Regions from separate parts of the Paenibacillus sp. FSL H7-689 genome, predicted to be linked through region 2. Evidence: predicted binding sites of a transcription regulator. Region 2 holds the regulator's gene; the other holds the start of a gene.
The links. The regulator CtsR, encoded in region 2, represses protease genes until heat stress. The targets are predictions, from matches to a motif close to ATGGTCAATAAAGGTCAAACA.
Positions count from the first base shown of each region.

Region 1: the regulator CtsR is predicted to act here: its motif matches at 3,406-3,426, upstream of clpP (ATP-dependent Clp endopeptidase proteolytic subunit ClpP).

Region 1 covers NZ_ASPU01000059.1:32,851-42,063, reverse strand. The annotation lists gene C170_RS26885 (phosphoglycerate kinase) at 1-545, opposite strand, end outside; gene gap (type I glyceraldehyde-3-phosphate dehydrogenase) at 697-1,704, opposite strand; gene C170_RS26875 (sugar-binding transcriptional regulator) at 1,811-2,836, opposite strand; tRNA gene C170_RS26870 (tRNA-Arg) at 3,264-3,338, shown strand; gene clpP (ATP-dependent Clp endopeptidase proteolytic subunit ClpP) at 3,515-4,111, shown strand; gene C170_RS26860 (stalk domain-containing protein) at 4,279-5,376, opposite strand; gene C170_RS26855 (SIMPL domain-containing protein) at 5,766-6,518, opposite strand; gene C170_RS26850 (HPr family phosphocarrier protein) at 6,675-6,944, opposite strand; gene whiA (DNA-binding protein WhiA) at 7,174-8,112, opposite strand; gene C170_RS26840 (gluconeogenesis factor YvcK family protein) at 8,119-9,105, opposite strand; gene rapZ (RNase adapter RapZ) at 9,119-9,213, opposite strand, start outside.
Region 2 covers NZ_ASPU01000008.1:834-10,046, forward strand. The annotation lists gene C170_RS05355 (GNAT family N-acetyltransferase) at 1-779, shown strand, start outside; gene C170_RS05360 (CtsR family transcriptional regulator) at 1,241-1,702, shown strand; gene C170_RS05365 (UvrB/UvrC motif-containing protein) at 1,734-2,258, shown strand; gene C170_RS05370 (protein arginine kinase) at 2,287-3,357, shown strand; gene C170_RS05375 (ATP-dependent Clp protease ATP-binding subunit) at 3,543-6,005, shown strand; gene radA (DNA repair protein RadA) at 6,278-7,645, shown strand; gene disA (DNA integrity scanning diadenylate cyclase DisA) at 7,659-8,735, shown strand; gene pssA (CDP-diacylglycerol--serine O-phosphatidyltransferase) at 8,781-9,213, shown strand, end outside.

The DNA.
Region 1 (9,213 bases), on a different contig from region 2:
ATTGCTTTACCCAACACTTCAAGTTCTTTCTCCATCAACAAACCGGACACTGCTGGAAGCAAGTGAGCGATTCCTTCAGTCGAAGCGTGTGCTCTGTGAGCCGCGCCAAACGCATCGTTAACGAAAACGTCAGCCAGTTCAGCAAATTGTTTTGCCAGTTCCGGATCGTTTTTCTCTTCGCCTGCGTGGAAACGAACGTTTTCAAGCAACAATACGTCGCCGTTGTTCAGTTCAGCGATTTGAGCTTTAACAGCGTCACCAACAGAACCGTCAGCTTTAACAACTGTTTTACCAAGCAATTCAGACAAACGCTCAGCTGCTGGAGTCAAACGCAAGGATTCAACCACTTCGCCGTTAGGACGACCCATGTGGCTTGCCAAAATGACTTTAGCGCCTTTTTCAATCAAGAAGTTGATTGTAGGAAGCGTTGCACGAATACGTTTGTCATCTGTAATTTTACCATCTTCGAGCGGCACATTGAAATCTACACGGACAAAAGCCCGTTTTCCTGTCAATTCGATATCGCGTACACTTTTTTTGTTCATCTGTATTTCCTCCGCACCCATGTATTTGGTGGACCAATCAAGAGCTAAAATCCCTCGTAAATCCTGGTGTTTTTGAGAAATTTGCAAAATGTAGATATATAAAGAGCGGAAACAATATAGCATCTGTTTCCGCTCTATGTTATTACAGATATTACTTAATCATTTTTGCAAAGTGCTCCAAAGTGCGAACCAATTGTGCAGTGTAGGACATTTCATTGTCATACCAAGCTACAGTTTTAACCAATTGTTGGTCGCCAACAGTCAGAACTTTAGTTTGAGTTGCATCAAACAGGGAACCGAAAGTGATTCCTTGGATATCGGAAGATACGATTTCGTCTTCTGTGTATCCGAAAGTTTCTGGATCGGAAGCTTCTTGCATAGCTGCGTTAACTTCTTCAGCAGTTACTTTTTTGTTCAGAACAGTTACGAGCTCAGTCAGGGAACCAGTAGCTACTGGTACACGTTGAGCTGCACCATCAAGGATGCCTTGCAGTTCTGGGATTACCAGACCGATTGCTTTAGCAGCACCAGTTGTGTTAGGGATGATGTTTTCAGCTGCTGCGCGAGCACGACGGAAGTCACCTTTAGGGTGTGGAGCATCCAACGTGTTTTGGTCGCCAGTGTAAGCGTGAATTGTAGTCATCAAACCTTGAACGATTCCGAATTTGTCTTGCAGTGTTTTTGCCATAGGTGCCAGGCAGTTTGTTGTGCAAGATGCGCCGGAGATTACAGTTTCAGTACCGTCGAGGATTTCATGGTTTACGTTGTAAACGATGGTTTTCATGTCGCCAGTAGCTGGTGCGGAGATAACAACTTTCTTAGCTCCACCTTTCAAGTGTTTCTCAGCTGCTTCTTTAGTTGTGAAGAAACCAGTACATTCCAGAACGATATCTACGCCCAGGTCGCCCCAAGGAAGTTCTTCTGGGTTACGGTTAGCCAATACTTTAACTTCTTTGCCGTTCACTTTGAAGAAGCCATCGTGTACTTCAACATCGCCATCGAAGCGACCTTGAGTTGTATCATATTTGAGCAAATGAGCGAGCATTTTAGCGTCAGTCAAGTCGTTGATTGCTACTACCTCGATGCCTGCTACATTTTGAATACGGCGGAATGCCAAGCGTCCAATACGTCCAAAACCGTTAATACCTACTTTAATCATGAGTAAGTTCCTCCCAAGTTTTGATTAATTTTTTATGAAACTTATATATTCAAGACAGACGGTGAAGTCCGTCAAGACAACAATAGTTGTGATACAAAGTAAAACCTTATTCCATTTCAGCAACGATGACTTCGGCAGCAGCCTCATCAATAATCAGAATATCTTCCTGACCAAATCGTAACACGGAATGTATAGCAGCAGCTTTGCTTTTGCCACCTGCAATTCCAATCACAACATCGGTTCGTTCAATATCCTGAAGTCGCATACCCAGTGTAAGCATGGTATGTACCACCTTACCCTGATCATTAAAGTAATAACCGAAAGATTCAGATACGGCCCCTTGCTCCTGAAGTTCATCTATAATCTCCGTCGCAAGTTTGCGTCTTTTGGCCATCTCTACGGCATCACCAATTCCATGAATAACAATCCGTGATTGCCTGATCAGCTGCAGAATCTCCTGAACACTAGGGTCCTGGATTAATGATTCATAGGCATGATCACTGAGCAAATCCGGTACATGCAGGAGTTTGTATTGCGCCCCTACCCGTTTTGCCATTGTGGATGCGATCGTATTAGCCTGAATTTCAAGGCTTTCTCCAAGTCCACCGCGTGCTGGTACGAACCAGACACCTTTGAGCGATGTTGGCGGATTTAGTTGTTCTGCGACTTCGGCCGTTGTTGAACCACCAGTAACGGCGACAACGTCGTTGTCACTCATGATATTGCCGAGAGCCTTCGCTCCGGCTCTGCCCAGTTCCCTTTTGGCAAATGGAGAAACGTCCGAATCGCCAGGAACCACAACTACCTTTTGCAGACCGTAGGCTTGCTTGATGCGCTCTTCCAGCTCGGATAATCCGAACAACTCTTTGGCTACGGGCTCTAACTGCTGCAGCAAATCATACCCTGCCTCGCTGATCTTCATTCCTGCACTGTCAATTTCAATAAGTCCCTGAGCCTTTAACAGATCGGTCTCAGCCCTCAGAACCCGCTCGGTCATCTGCATGGAATTAGCTAACGTTCTCCGTCCGATCACATCCGATAACATGATCTGTTGTAGAATCGTATACCTCTTTTTCAAGATATCCATGAGATCAGGCAGAAGCTGCTTTTGTACTTCTAAAATCGTTCGCATGCTTTCCACTCCCGCAAGTTCTCGTTCTAAGCTCTCTTTCATGGCCCTAAAACGTCCCGGGTTAACTTTTTAAGTCCCACGTCTATTCTACCTAAAACTGACGTGACATGCAAGTGTTTCAACGTGTTATTTCGACACGCATTCAGCGTTTGTACGCGCCTATTTTCACAATCCTAGACTTCCATGATCAAGGACTAGCTCACGCATACCATATATAGAAGAAACAAATGAATTCAATCTACATATCGCTCAGAATCACATTTCATACGGCATGTCCAAAACCTCTAATAGCATTTACTTAAATGCACTCTTTATCCACTCTTCTTCATCATGATCATTTTTAGCTCAATCCAAACCAACATACATAACGAACTGCTTGCAATTAAATATTCCATGAGCTATAATCATTATTGCTGTCACATAATGTGCGCCCGTGGTCCAATGGATATGACGTAGGCCTCCGAAGCCTGAGATCCAAGTTCGATTCTTGGCGGGCGCGCCATTTTTATTTAACAGCTCATAACCCATTTAACCAATGAAACCGGAAAGGTTTCTTTTTTTTGCAAGTTAGTTTGACTTTCTTTGACTTTTTGTTTGGAATTGTTTATTATGTGGGTAATACGGTAACAGTTTAAGTATAAACACCAATAACATTTACATTCCAAGGAGGTTTTTCACGTGAGTTTTATTCCAATGGTCGTTGAACAGAGCAACCGGGGTGAGCGCGCCTACGACATCTACTCCAGATTGCTGAAGGATCGTATTATTTTCCTTGGTAGCGATGTTAATGACGTAGTGGCTAATGCCATTATGGCACAGATGTTGTTCCTGGCTGCGGAAGATCCGGAGAAAGACATTCACTTATACATCAACAGCCCAGGCGGATCGATTACAGCCGGTATGGCCATTTACGATACAATGCAATTCATCAAACCGGATGTATCTACCATCTGTGTAGGTATGGCGGCTTCCATGGGTGCATTCTTGCTGAATGCCGGTGCAAAAGGTAAACGTTTTGCATTACCAAACAGTGAAATTATGATTCACCAACCACTTGGTGGTGCACAAGGTCAGGCTTCTGACATCGAAATCCGTGCTCGTCGCATCCTGAAAATGCGTGATACGTTGAACCGCATCATCTCTGAGCGTTCAGGTCAACCGCTGGAGCGGATTGAGAAAGATACAGATCGTGACTACTTCATGAGTGCTGCTGAAGCCGCCGATTACGGTATCATTGATAAAGTCATCGAAAACGTAGGATCACAAGGCATCTAAGTGTGACGTAGACCACGGTCTATGCGTTAACATAATCAACACCTAACGTAATCAGCAACATATAATTGTGTTGTCTATACGAGAAGAAGCCCTCATCATAATTATGATGGGGGCTTCTTTTTTCATTTTATAAGGAAGAAAACTTAAGAGTGCATAATAATGATTCTTTATTTGGTTCCATTTACATTATTGAAAGGTTCCGTGCCTTTAGGGAGAAGCTCTTTGTACGTAAATGGCATTTCAGGGAATCCCTCTGCGTACGCCGTATACTCATACAACTGGAAGAACACAACTACACCCGTTGGTGTCACATAGAAATCTTGATCTTTATTTAACCCTTTATAACCGTCGAGGTATCCACCGCGGGCTTTCAGTTGTTCACCCACTTTTTTACTCAACGTCTCGCGCATGGTTTTGTTATTTTGCAGCACATCATCTAACGTAAGCTCCTTACCTGTGTCCAGTGCAAAGGTGTGGCCCGTACGGTACGTCATACCATGAGCGCCAGCATAATCTTCGTATCGTTGTGTAATGAGTCCCAGCACGCCTTTTTCGTTGTACGTCACTACATAGGAGCTCTCAAATGCATATGGACGGTTGGCTGTTGCACCGCCGAATTCAGATGTCTGTTTCTTGAAGTCAGCTACATACGCATCCACTTCGTCTTTCAACACTTTGTTGATCGCCGCTTCAGCTTCTTTGCTGGCAAGTCCACTCACTTGCGGATATTGAACATCTACTTCAGCATTTTTTACAGTAACATTAACTGTTGCCGCTTTAATTTTAACGTTATTTTGTTTCACTTTGCTGAGTGTCAACGTTTTGGTTTTGCTATCCCAATTCCCCTGTACACCCAGATAATCTCTCATTGCCGAGAATGGGATATATAATCTGCCGTTGATCAGCTTTGCGTCCACTTGAGGATAATAGTTGTTAATTCGAACACTCGGCTCGCCATCCAATAGGCTGATCGTCATTGTGTTATTGGCTGCTGTCAAAGCGTACTCTTTGGTTTTCGCATCATATTTCAGCGTTCCACCTGCCACATCTTTAACTGCCGTAAGAGATACCCAAGTTGAACCACCTTGAAGAAGTCCTTTTTGAGTCAGTGTTTTTCCACCCGACTTCAGGGTCACCTCAGCTGTGGTTGTCACTTTCGAGGATACCGATGCCGCCTGAACCGAACTGTCCTGCCACACCGAACCGCTACCTACAATAATTCCTGCTGCGAGCAATGCACTTGTCCATTTTTTCCATGATGTCATATATAAAACTCCTCTCCGAATTCACAATTAGGGATCATTGCGTATGTAATCCTGACCTGATCGCATATCTCATACGCTCACCTCTCTATTATAATTAACCCGATTTCGGAAAGGTTTACAGCTCGAGTTACAATGTTGATGAATATCAGTAGGAAAATATATGGGGATATGACCTTTTTGTCACGAACAACTATACAAAAAAGATACCAATATACAACATTTCATGTTGCTTCGAATAAAGTTCCCTCCTATCTAACTTCATCAAAGTTTGCTTTTCCAACAAAAAAAGACTCTGTCCACAGGACAAAGTCTTTGTCATTATTTCGTTGTACCCTTCAAATGACACTTATAAAGGTTACTTGAGCTTACAATCCTTAGTTCACTCTTGTTTATTTCATTTCATACGTGATATTCAGGATTGTGCTTACTTTAACCTGGCCTGTTTCAATCTCAGTGCCACCTGCTGTATCTTGTGCTTTGGACATCAACGCCTCGCTTGCATAGAATACAGGCACATTGGCATCACCTTGGCTCACGGAAAGAACAGCACCCAGTTGACGTTTAACTGCTTTTGCAATGGCGCCCGCTTTCACATCTGCATTGGCAACAGCTTTTTCAATCACTTGGGACTCATAACTTTCCGGATTTTCTACAGTAAAGCGCACGTTTTCAATATTGTTGGCACCCGCACCCGAAGCAGCATCGAGCAACTCGCCAATCTTATCCATCTGACGATATGTGACTGTCAGCGTATGATGCGCTGTATATCCTTTAATTTGTTGTCCGTCTTTTTCGCTATACGTATAGTTGGGTTGTACAGAGAACTGACTCGTTTGAATGTCGTCTGCACTGATCTTCCACGTATTCTTCAGCAAGTTGGATACCTTTTGAACTTTGGCAGCATTCGCTTTTTGAGCAGATGCAGCTGTCTCTGCAGTACTGTTCACACCAATGGACAGATAAGCGATATCAGGCTTCACCTGAATCTCACCTTTACCCACAACATTAATCACATTCTGTTGTACACCCTGAACCTCTGCAGCGTAAGCATAGTTACCTGGTGCAACCCATGCTGTTCCTCCAATAAGCAACGTACTTGCCACCAGCACCGCACCAAACGGTTTCATCCATTGTTTACCCATCACGATAGCCTCCTTATGTGTTAACATCTCAAACTTTAAACGATTTGATACCTTAACAGACGGGACAAATTCCATAATGTTGCACTTGACGATAGCATAAACGTGAAAAACACAAAAAAGCCCCTTTCGGGACTTCTTCATTAGATTGATCATATCTTATTGGTTTTCGAGCTCTTCCTTGCTTACCAGACTAACTAAAGCGTTTACAGCCTGTTCGGCATCCGCGCCTTCTGCACTAATCTGGATTTCCGTACCTGTGCTAATTGCAAGGCTCATGATCCCCATGATACTTTTTGCATTAACTTTTTTGTCGTCCTTCTCGACGAACACTTCAGACGAGTACTTATTCGCTTCTTGAACGAACAGTGCCGCAGGTCTGGCATGGAGACCCGTTTTCAAACGGACAACTACCGGGTGCTTTGTCATGGAAACTTACCCCCTATTATGAAATCTGGACATTAAATACACAATTATATTTATACAACATTATACCATTAACCCGTGCAGGACACTAGAAGAAAAAACTCAGGGTGCTTTGGAGGACATTATCTTGCCCTAATTTCATCTTTTGCACAGCGCATCCAATGACCTAAGTGAGTCTCCCAGATCCTTAACGGCTGACTTTCCCGACCTTGTTACTTTACCCTACTCCGTCTTAACCATAACGTTCTGTGCGTACTTTCTCAGCCAGCTCATCAATTTTACGAAGCCGATGGTTCACTCCCGACTTGCTGACTGTACCTTTAAGGAGCTCGCCAACTTCCTTCAAGTTGATATCCGGATGAGCGAGTCGAACTTCCGCCACTTCGCGAAGCTTCTCAGGCAAAGATTCCAGACCAACTTCCTTTTGTAACAACCGGATATTATCGATTTGCCTCACCGCCGCTCCGATGGTCTTATTCAGGTTGGCGGTCTCACAATTGACAATCCGATTAACGGAGTTACGCATGTCGCGCATAATCCGTACGTCTTCAAACTTGAACAAGGCCTGATGAGCACCAATGATGCTGAGCAGCTCAATGATTTTCTCGCCTTCCTTAATGTATAGGATGAATCCTTTTTTCCGTTCTATACACCGGGCATTCAGATGAAATTCATTGGCCAGGTCAACCAGTGCCTGACAGTGCTCTTCATACATGGACGCAATCTCCAGATGGTACGAGGAACCTTCCGGATTATTAACCGATCCACCGGCCAGAAATGCACCGCGAAGATAGGCCCGTTTACAACAGTTTTGTTGAAACAATTCCGTACTGATCCCTGGGGTAAAGAGAAAGCCCTCAGATACAATATGAAGACTATTGAGAATCTCCTGTACCATGGTTGGAATACGAACAATATATACATTGTTCTTTTTCAGCCGCATTTTTTTGCGGACCAGTAATTCCGTATGCACTTGAAAATGCTTTTTAAGCAGAGAGTATGCCCGTCTTGCAATCGCGGCATTCTCCGTCGAAATATCCAAGATCACTTTTTTATTCGATAACTGCACTGCACCAAGCATACGGATGAGGGCTGAAAGTTCCGCCTTTTCGCAGCACGGTTCGCTCTCGATCATGGTTAATTCTTTTTTGGTCTGTGCTGCAAACGACATGGGACTTCACCTCTTCCGTAACATCCAATTTTGTACCAGTTGGTAGATGTGATGACTTAACTTGTCAGCATCATGACGCAGATAGGTTTTGAACAGAACAAGGGTATCTGCAACCACCTGATAACCGGCACTTTCGAGTACATTCATATCCAGTACAACCGGTTTTGCTCCTTTTTCCGCATACTTATTTTGCACTTGCAGCGGAATATCACCATTATTTACGATAACATAGTCGAAGAGCTGATGACCTATATGCTCGTGTACCGCCTTAAGGTGGTCACTTACCGTATAGTTATCTGTTTCTCCCGGCTGTGTCATCACATTACAGATAAACATCTTCACCGCATCAGCCTCTACCACAGCTTCTGCAAGCTTAGGTACGAGTAAATTGGGAAGGATGCTTGTATAGAGGCTGCCTGGCCCGATCAGAATAGCATCAGCTTGACGAATGGCCTCTACTGCCTCTGGCAACGGCTCCACGTGATCCGGTTCAAGGAAAACACGTTTGATGCGTCCACCCGCCTCAGGGATTTTGGACTCACCTGTAATAATTGTCCCATCTTCCATCTCGGCATGCAACACAACGGCCTGGCCTGCGGCTGGCAATACCTCACCTCGAACGGCAAACACGCGGCTAAGCTCCCGCACTGCGGTCACAAAGTCGCCCGAAATATCCGTCATTGCAGCCAAAATCAAATTTCCCAAGCTGTGGCCTGCAAGCCCCGCGCCTGTATTGAAACGGTACTTCAACATATCTGAAAGCAATGGTTCTACATCAGCCAGTGCCGTAAGCACGTTGCGAATGTCGCCCGGAGGCGGCATCTGTAGCTCATTGCGCAGGATGCCTGAACTTCCACCGTCATCTGCAACTGTGACGATGGCCGTGATATCCAGCGGCTTCTCTTTCAAACCGCGCAGCATCACGGATAATCCGGTTCCGCCGCCCATTACAACTATTCTCGGACGTTCTCTTCGTGGTCCGGCCTCTTTCATCCCTTCACCCTCTTCAATGACGGTCCCGGTCAGCGTCGCGATGGCTCACGGTAACAGCTTCTGTCTCGCTGCTTCCCAACATCTTGCCCAAATATTCCGATATTGCTA
Region 2 (9,213 bases):
ATAAAGTACCTACAGCTCATTTGCCTCTGAAAAAAGCGACACCTGGAACGATTCGACGTGGGGATCCAGGCCTCAGCATATTAAAGGAAGTATACAGTGCTTATGCTGAGCGTTATAACGGAACTCTGGTTCGGGATGATGCAAGGTGGGAGAATTCAGTTCTTGTTAATGGGACCAGCCAGAAGGCTGTATATTACGATGAAGCTGATGCAGCACAAGGTTATCTTTTATATGAGGTTAAGGAAAATAAATTTACCATTAAAGAGATCATCTATCTGAATGAAGAGGCTAGGCAAGGGCTGTGGACCTTTATTGCTAACCATGATTCCATGATCCAGGAAGTTACGTTGCAGGCGCCTGCCAGTGATACGCTTGCCTTCCAATTGGATAATCCACGGATTCAGCAGGAGATTGTACCTTATTTTATGGCGCGTATCGTTAGTGTAGAGCAGTTTATATCCCAGTATCCATTTGCAAGCCAGGACTCACCGGTGCAGATTGTACTTCAGGTAGAAGATGCCCACGCTCCATGGAATGAAGGGGTATGGCAATTAAACGTGGCAATGAACGGAACAGCGTCCATATGGAAAACATCGGAGCCAATTACTGATGATCAGATCATTAAGGTGGATATTCAATCCCTTACCGCGGTCCTGATGGGATATCGCAGACCAACGGAAATGGCACGAATCGGAAGAATTCACGGACCGAACACAGCAATCAAGGCTTTGGAACAAGCGATTCCTGAACGGGAAACCTATTTGCTCGATTTCTTCTGATGACTATTCCCACTGCTCCATTTAACTTGATTAGCTTATATAGAAATACGGCGTGATTGAAAGACCAATGGACTTCTCCAGCAATTTTGGGGAGGTTTTTTTGTGTCCGGGGAATATTTCGTGTAAAATCGTAAAAAATGAATAGTGACCCCACTTGGCAAAACCACAAAATATGCTATAATGGTTATAAAGTCAAAGAAAGTCAAAGTCAACTAAAGGTTTAATACTTAAGTAGCTTTCTTTCTACAATCTGATGCATGATCGCCAATATACGGGATTCATTTCATCAGAGGATCAAGGGAATATTAAAGGACCTTCGTGCTTCCTTCGCTCTCCTGTTGGCACCTGTGGAAGCAAGATTCGCTGTTTCCCTGATTGGTTAAATGGGTAGAGAAGGTGTACTCTGTGGGGGCGTGTGGGTCCTTATTGACTTAACGTTTCAGACAGTGGAGGATGATTGGATGCGTAATATCTCTGATATTATCGAACGATATCTGAAGAGTATTTTGCATGAAAGTCCCGAAGGAATGGTTGAAATTCAGCGTAATGATCTGGCAGATCAATTCTCATGTGTACCTTCCCAGATCAATTATGTCATCAGCACACGTTTTACACTCGAGAAGGGATACCTGGTAGAGAGTAAACGTGGCGGTGGTGGTTATGTTCGCATACAGCGCATTGAATTACCGGCCCAATCAGCTCTGCATAATCATTTGCACCATAGTATTGGTGAAGAGATCGGGCAGACAGCTGCCGAAGGTCTGATCTATCAATTGGAAGAAGCGCGCTTCTTGAGCAAGCGGGAAGCCGGGTTGATGCGAGCTGCTGTATCTAGAGAGGTTATATTGGTCAAACTTCCTTACCGGGATCAAATTCGTGCCAGAATGTTGAAGGCGATGTTAATATCTTTGCTCGGTAAATGAAAACTATCGGGGTCAAAGGAGGTACATCAATATGCTGTGCCAAGAATGCAATAAACGTCCGGCGACACTTCATTTTACGAAAATCGTAAATGGAGAGAAGACGGAATTCCATATTTGTGAGTCATGTGCCCGTGAAAAAGGGGAAATGATCCCTGGAACAGCAGGTGGGTTTTCCATTCACAACTTGTTGTCCGGATTGCTTGATTTTGATCCAGCCGGCAAAAGTGGATCGGCAGGAACACCACCTGCAAAAGCTCTTCAATGTGAAGAGTGTGGTATGACGTACGCACAATTTAGTAAGATAGGACGCTTCGGCTGCAGTTCATGTTATAAATATTTTGACAGCCGTCTGGATCCTTTGTTCAAGCGGGTTCATGGTAATACGTCCCATGTAGGCAAAGTGCCTGCACGAGCTGGTGGTCGCATCAAGGTGAAACGGCAAATCGCTGATCTGAAGCGTGAGCTCCAGGAGAGCATCGCGCAAGAGGAATTTGAAGAGGCGGCCCAGATCCGTGACCAGATCAGAGGACTTGAAAAAGGAATAGCTCAGGAGTAAAGTTTGTCATGAGTAGGAGGGATGCGTAATGCCTAATCTGCGCTTTACAGAGAAGGCGCTCAGCGACTGGATGCGCAGTGATGCGGCTGATTCCGAAATTGTCATTAGCAGCCGTGTCCGGATTGCACGCAACCTTCAGCATGTTCCGTTTCCGATGCTGGCTTCCAATGAGCAATCGGAAGAGGTGCTGAATAAGCTGAGCGAAGTACTTCAATACGATGACGTTCATGCCTTTGGGGATTTTCATACGTTGGATCTGATCGATATTGACGAACTCGACAAACGGGTGCTGGTGGAGAAACATCTCATCAGTCCAAGTCTTGCGAATGAATCCAGGAATGGTGCGGTTATTCTCAGTGAGGATGAGTCTGTCAGTATTATGATTAATGAAGAGGATCATCTTCGTATCCAGTGCCTCTATCCGGGGTTCCAGGTGAAAGAAGCCTGGGAGAAAGCTTCCGCAATAGATGATGCTTTTGAAGCGCATGTGGATTATGCTTTTGATGATCGCAGAGGATACTTAACCAGCTGTCCTACTAATGTAGGTACAGGTGTCAGAGCATCGGTTATGATGCACTTGCCTGCCCTCGTGATGACACAGCAGATAGGCCGTATTCTAACCGCAGTTTCCCAAGTGGGATTGACGGTAAGAGGAATATACGGTGAAGGTAGCGAGGCGATGGGTAACCTGTTCCAGATCTCGAACCAGATTACATTGGGACAGACCGAACAGGAAGTCATTGAGAACCTGCATGGTGTTGTGTTACAGATGATTGGTCATGAACGTACAGCCAGAGAACGGTTAATTACCGACTCCAGACTGCGGATTACGGATCGTGTCATGCGTTCTTATGGCATATTGTCTCATGCAGCTATTGTTGATTCCAAGGAAGCTGCACAGCGCTTATCGGATGTACGCCTTGGCGTGGATCTCGGATTGTTGGATGGACTGTCCATTACGGTAATGAATGAGTTGAATGTCATGACACAGCCGGGGTTTTTGCAGAAAACATTCGGGGAAGATATGCGCACAGATGAGCGTGACATCTACCGTGCTCAGTTGATTCGTGATACGATCAATGCAGCGAAGCAGTCCTAGTTTAGCCTGATATTGTATTGAATTATGGTTTCATGCCGCATTGCGGCTTTTATATAATAAGGCATGTACAAATGCCGAATGACTTTATTCGCAGCACGGCTGCAAACAAAAATGATATGAAGAATACGACGGTTATTTCATTATATGACCCTCGTTTTATCCAAAACCATGGAGGTGCAGGAGATATGATGTTTGGAAGATTTACGGAACGGGCCCAAAAGGTGCTCGCACTCGCGCAGGAAGAAGCTGTCCGTCTCGGTCATAATAACATCGGTACTGAGCATATTTTGCTCGGCCTCATTCGTGAAGGCGAAGGCATCGCAGCCAAAGCACTGATCGGCCTGGGACTCGGATTGGAAAAAATTCAGGATGAAGTAGAAACGCTGATTGGCCGTGGCCAAGAGCAACCTACCAACATTGCATATACGCCACGTGCGAAAAAAGTAATTGAACTGTCTATGGATGAAGCTCGTAAATTGGGCCACACTTATGTAGGCACAGAGCATATCCTGCTTGGATTGATTCGTGAAGGCGAGGGTGTTGCAGCACGTGTGCTCAATAACCTGGGAATTAGCCTGAACAAAGCACGGCAACAAGTGCTGCAATTGCTTGGCAGCAGTGAAGCTGTATCCAGTCATAATGGCACACCTGCCAATGTAAGTACACCAACGCTGGACAGTCTGGCACGTGATCTCACGGCTTATGCGAGAGAGAACAACCTGGACCCAGTCATTGGACGTAGCAAAGAAATTGAGCGTGTCATTCAGGTGCTCAGCCGTCGTACCAAGAACAACCCGGTATTGATCGGTGAGCCAGGTGTAGGTAAAACAGCGATTGCTGAAGGCCTTGCACAAAAAATCATTGCAAATGAGATTCCGGAAACATTGCGCGACAAACGTGTAATGACCCTGGATATGGGTTCTGTAGTCGCTGGAACCAAATATCGTGGTGAGTTCGAAGATCGTCTGAAAAAAATCATGGATGAGATTCGCCAAGCAGGTAACATTGTCCTGTTTATCGACGAATTGCATACCTTGATTGGCGCAGGCGGAGCTGAAGGTGCCATCGATGCTTCTAACATTTTGAAACCGGCTCTGGCCCGTGGAGAATTGCAATGTATCGGTGCGACAACACTGGATGAATATCGTAAATACATCGAGAAGGATGCAGCGCTTGAGCGTCGTTTCCAACCGATTACTGTAGATCAGCCTTCTCCGGAAGAAGCGATTCAAATCTTGCACGGCTTGCGTGACCGTTATGAGGCGCATCACCGCGTGAAAATTACGGACGAAGCAATTGTGCAGGCGGTTAAACTGTCTGACCGTTACATTACAGACCGTTTCCTGCCAGATAAAGCGATTGACCTGATTGATGAAGCGGGTTCCAAAGTAAGATTGAACTCTTACACGATCCCACCAAACCTGAAACAACTGGAAAGCCGTCTGGAAGATATCCGTAAGGAAAAAGACGCTGCAGTTCAAAGTCAGGAGTTCGAAAAAGCAGCAGCTCTGCGTGATACGGAACAAAAAATCCGTGAAGAGCTGGATGTAACGAAGAACCAGTGGAAAGAGAAACAAGGTCGCACCGATTCCGAGGTTACTCCTGAGGATATCGCACAAGTGGTAGCCAGCTGGACTGGAATCCCTGTGAACCAACTGAAAGAAGAAGAGACACAGCGTCTGATGAATCTGGAGTCTATTCTACATGAACGTGTCATCGGTCAGGATGAGGCAGTGAAGTCTGTCAGCCGTGCGGTTCGTCGTGCTCGTGCGGGACTTAAAGATCCAAAACGTCCGATGGGTTCATTCATTTTCCTCGGCCCTACAGGGGTAGGTAAAACAGAACTTGCTCGTGCTCTGGCTGAAGCGATGTTCGGCGATGAAAATGCAGTAATCCGGATTGATATGTCCGAGTATGGTGAGAAGCACTCGACTTCCCGACTTGTCGGAGCGCCTCCAGGATATGTTGGGTACGAAGAAGGTGGTCAGCTGACAGAGAAAGTTCGTCGCAAACCATATTCCGTAGTCTTGCTCGATGAAATCGAGAAAGCACATCCAGAAGTATTCAATATCTTGTTACAAGTGCTTGAGGATGGCCGACTGACGGATTCCAAAGGTCGCGTCGTTGACTTCCGCAATACGCTGATTATCTTGACATCCAACGTGGGTGCCGAAGCGATCAAACGTAACTCTACACTGGGCTTCACTGCAGTTGTAGATGCAGGAGCAGATTATGACAACATGAAGGGGAAAGTAATGGATGAGCTGAAGAAAAGCTTCCGTCCAGAGTTCCTTAACCGGATTGATGAAATTATCGTGTTCCATTCACTCGAAGAAAAACACATCGCTGAAATTGTTACGCTTATGAGTGAAGAACTTCGTAAACGACTGCTCGAACATGAGGTCGATTTCGAACTCACTGATAATGCCAAGTCTTTCCTTGCGAAGTCAGGCTTTGATCCAGCTTACGGTGCGCGTCCGCTTCGTCGGGCAATCCAGAAGCATATCGAAGACAAATTGTCCGAAGAGTTGCTCACAGGTAACGTAACCAAAGGGGATTCATTGCTCATCGACGAAGAGAACGGTGCACTGTCTGTTACGAAAAAAGACGTGGTCGTTCCGTCCAATGAGGAAATCGAAACTAAATAATATTTAGCAAGCTTTGGAGTTAAACCTCAGCTTGTATTGATCCATAATCCTTAATCAAATCCTTCTCGGCTTCGGCCGGGGAGGATTTTTTGCACTTTGGACAGAAGACGGACATGATTATGTCAGGAACATGTGTAAAGTTTGCGATAATCCTTTACGAAAAATCTCAAACAATGGTAAACTTTTAGTAACCCTGCACGTCAGGGAGTTTGGGTGAAATTCGTCGAATAATGCAAAATGCTGTTATAAAATTAAATTATAGGAGTGCTGAAGTGGCCAAAGTTAAAACCAAGTTTCAATGTACGGAATGCGGCTATGAAGCCCCCAAGTGGTACGGTAAGTGTCCAAGTTGTCAGTCATGGAATTCAATGGTGGAAGAAACAGAGACGGTGGTCAAAACACAAGGGAGAAATTCTCCTCTGTTTGACAGTAAAGATAAACCGCTTCCTATCATAGATATAGATAGCGGTCAGGAACCGCGTGTACAGACTGGAATCGGAGAGTTGAACCGGGTATTGGGAGGCGGAATCGTTCCGGGTTCACTCGTTCTGGTGGGCGGAGATCCGGGTATTGGGAAATCAACGTTGATGTTGCAGACGTCCCATGCTTTGACGCATTCGGGTTTGCGTGTGTTATATGTTTCCGGTGAGGAATCAGTCAAGCAAACCAAATTGCGGGCAGACCGTCTCGGGGCACTCTCTGCCGAGTTGTATGTACTGTGTGAAACCAATATGGAACGTGTAGAGGAAGCGGTGGATCAGATCCAGCCGCATTTTCTGGTCATCGACTCCATTCAGACGGTATATCTTCCCGAAGTTACCAGTGCGCCGGGTAGTGTAGCACAGGTAAGGGAATGTACGTCAAGGTTCATGCGGATTGCCAAAGGCAGAGGCATTGCAACGGTTCTTGTGGGGCATGTTACCAAAGAAGGTGCTATTGCCGGTCCACGTATGTTAGAACATATGGTGGATTGCGTGCTTTATTTTGAAGGAGAACGGCATCATACTTATCGCTTACTGCGTGCGGTGAAGAATCGTTTTGGTTCCACCAATGAGATTGGTATTTTTGAAATGGGCGAAGATGGACTTCGTGAAGTGGGCAATCCGTCCGAACTCTTTTTGTCGGAACGTCCACTAGGGGTAGCAGGTTCAACGGTAGTTGCAAGTATGGAGGGTACACGCCCTCTGCTTGTGGAATTGCAGGCGTTGATCTCGACGACCCATTTTCCTTCTCCCCGCCGTATGGCAACAGGGGTAGATCTGCATCGATTAAATCTGATTATTGCAGTGTTGGAGAAACGAATGGGTATGTTCTTACAGACCCAGGATGCATATCTGAACGTGGCTGGTGGAGTACGATTGGATGAGCCCGCTGTAGATTTGGCGGTTGCCGTCAGCATTGCATCCAGTTTGAGAGATGTACCGACCAAGCCGGATGACGTTATCTTTGGCGAGATTGGTCTGACAGGTGAAGTTCGAGCCGTATCACGGGCCGAACAACGAGTGAAGGAAGCCGCAAAGCTGGGCTTCAAACGAGTCATTTTACCAGAAAAAAGCTTAAAGGGCTGGAAACATCCTCGCGGGATACAACTGATCGGTGTGAATACCGTGGCAGATGCACTAGCGGTTGCTTTAGATTAGGGGGCATAACAAGATGAAAGATATGAGCCAACTGGATAATATGAATGAGTTGTTAAGGCTGATCGCACCAGGTACACCTTTCCGCGAAGGTCTGGAAAATGTGCTGCGCGCCAAGACGGGCGCACTGCTTGTTGTAGGATACAGCCCTGAAGTAATGGAAGTGGTGGATGGGGGATTCTCGATTAACTGTGATTTCTCCCCGAACTATCTGTATGAACTCGCCAAGATGGATGGAGCCATTATTCTTAGCGAGGATTTGAAGCGTATTCTTTACGCCAATACCCAGTTAATCCCGGATTCATCTATCTCTTCATCAGAGACGGGGATTCGTCACCGGACGGCAGAGCGTGTAGCAAAGCAAACGGGTAAATTGGTCGTATCCATATCGCAGCGCCGGAATATCATTACCTTGTATCAGGGAACACTTCGTTATTCCCTCAAGGAAATCGGGGTTATTTTGACCAAAGCGAATCAAGCGATCCAAACCCTGGAGAAATACAAAGCGGTATTAACACAGTCCCTTACGAATCTGAGTGCTTCGGAATTTGAGGAATTAGTAACGATTCCTGAAGTGGTTAATGTGATTCAGCGTACCGAAATGGTGATGCGGATCAAAACGGAAATCCAACGGTACATTCATGAACTCGGGAATGAGGGACGACTCATTTCCATGCAAATGGAAGAACTTGTGGGTACAACGGAAGAAGAAGCCTGGTTATTGTATAAAGACTATGCCCGTGACGACAGTGATGACAAAATCCGTGAAATTATCGTGGGACTGAAAAGATTGTCGGACGATGAGTTGCTGGATGCACATCATATTGTCCGTCTGCTCGGCTATCCATCATCAGCGGCTACTTCTGAGGATTCGGTTGCCCCTCGTGGATTCCGGGTATTAAATAAGATCCCCCGCCTGCCCAATGTCATTATCCATAATCTGGTGGATCAATTCGAACAATTGCCTCATGTTATTATGGCTACAATTGAAGAACTGGACGAAGTGGATGGTATTGGTGAAGTTCGTGCCCGGACCATTAAGGAAGGCCTCAAACGTTTGCAGGAGCAGATGTTTATCGACAGACAGATGTAAGGGTTTGCCTATATAAAGGCTTGAAATGGATGAGGTGAAACAACGATGCTAACCAGATTCATTCCGAATCTCTTTACCCTGGGTAATCTGTTTCTTGGAATGATGGCAATTTTGCTTGCGATTGATGGAAATTACAGTTTGGCTGCCATTATGGTCATTGTAGCGATGCTGCTGGATGGTCTGGATGGCCGAGTGGCACGTGCACTCAATGCCCAAAGTGAATTCGGCAAGGAACTGGATTCCTTGTCTGACATGGTTTCCTTTGGTGCAGCACCAGCCCTGATCATATTTATGGTGTCGTTTCAAGATTCGATGCCGATCCTCGCCTGGATCGCAACAGCGGCTTTTCCGATCTGTGGAGCCATTCGTCTTGCTCGATTTAATGTTCGTCCGGGTATTCCCGGATACTTCACAGGTCTGCCGATACCGGCAGCCGGCGGGGTACTGGCCACACTGTCCTTGTTCAATAAGGATATTG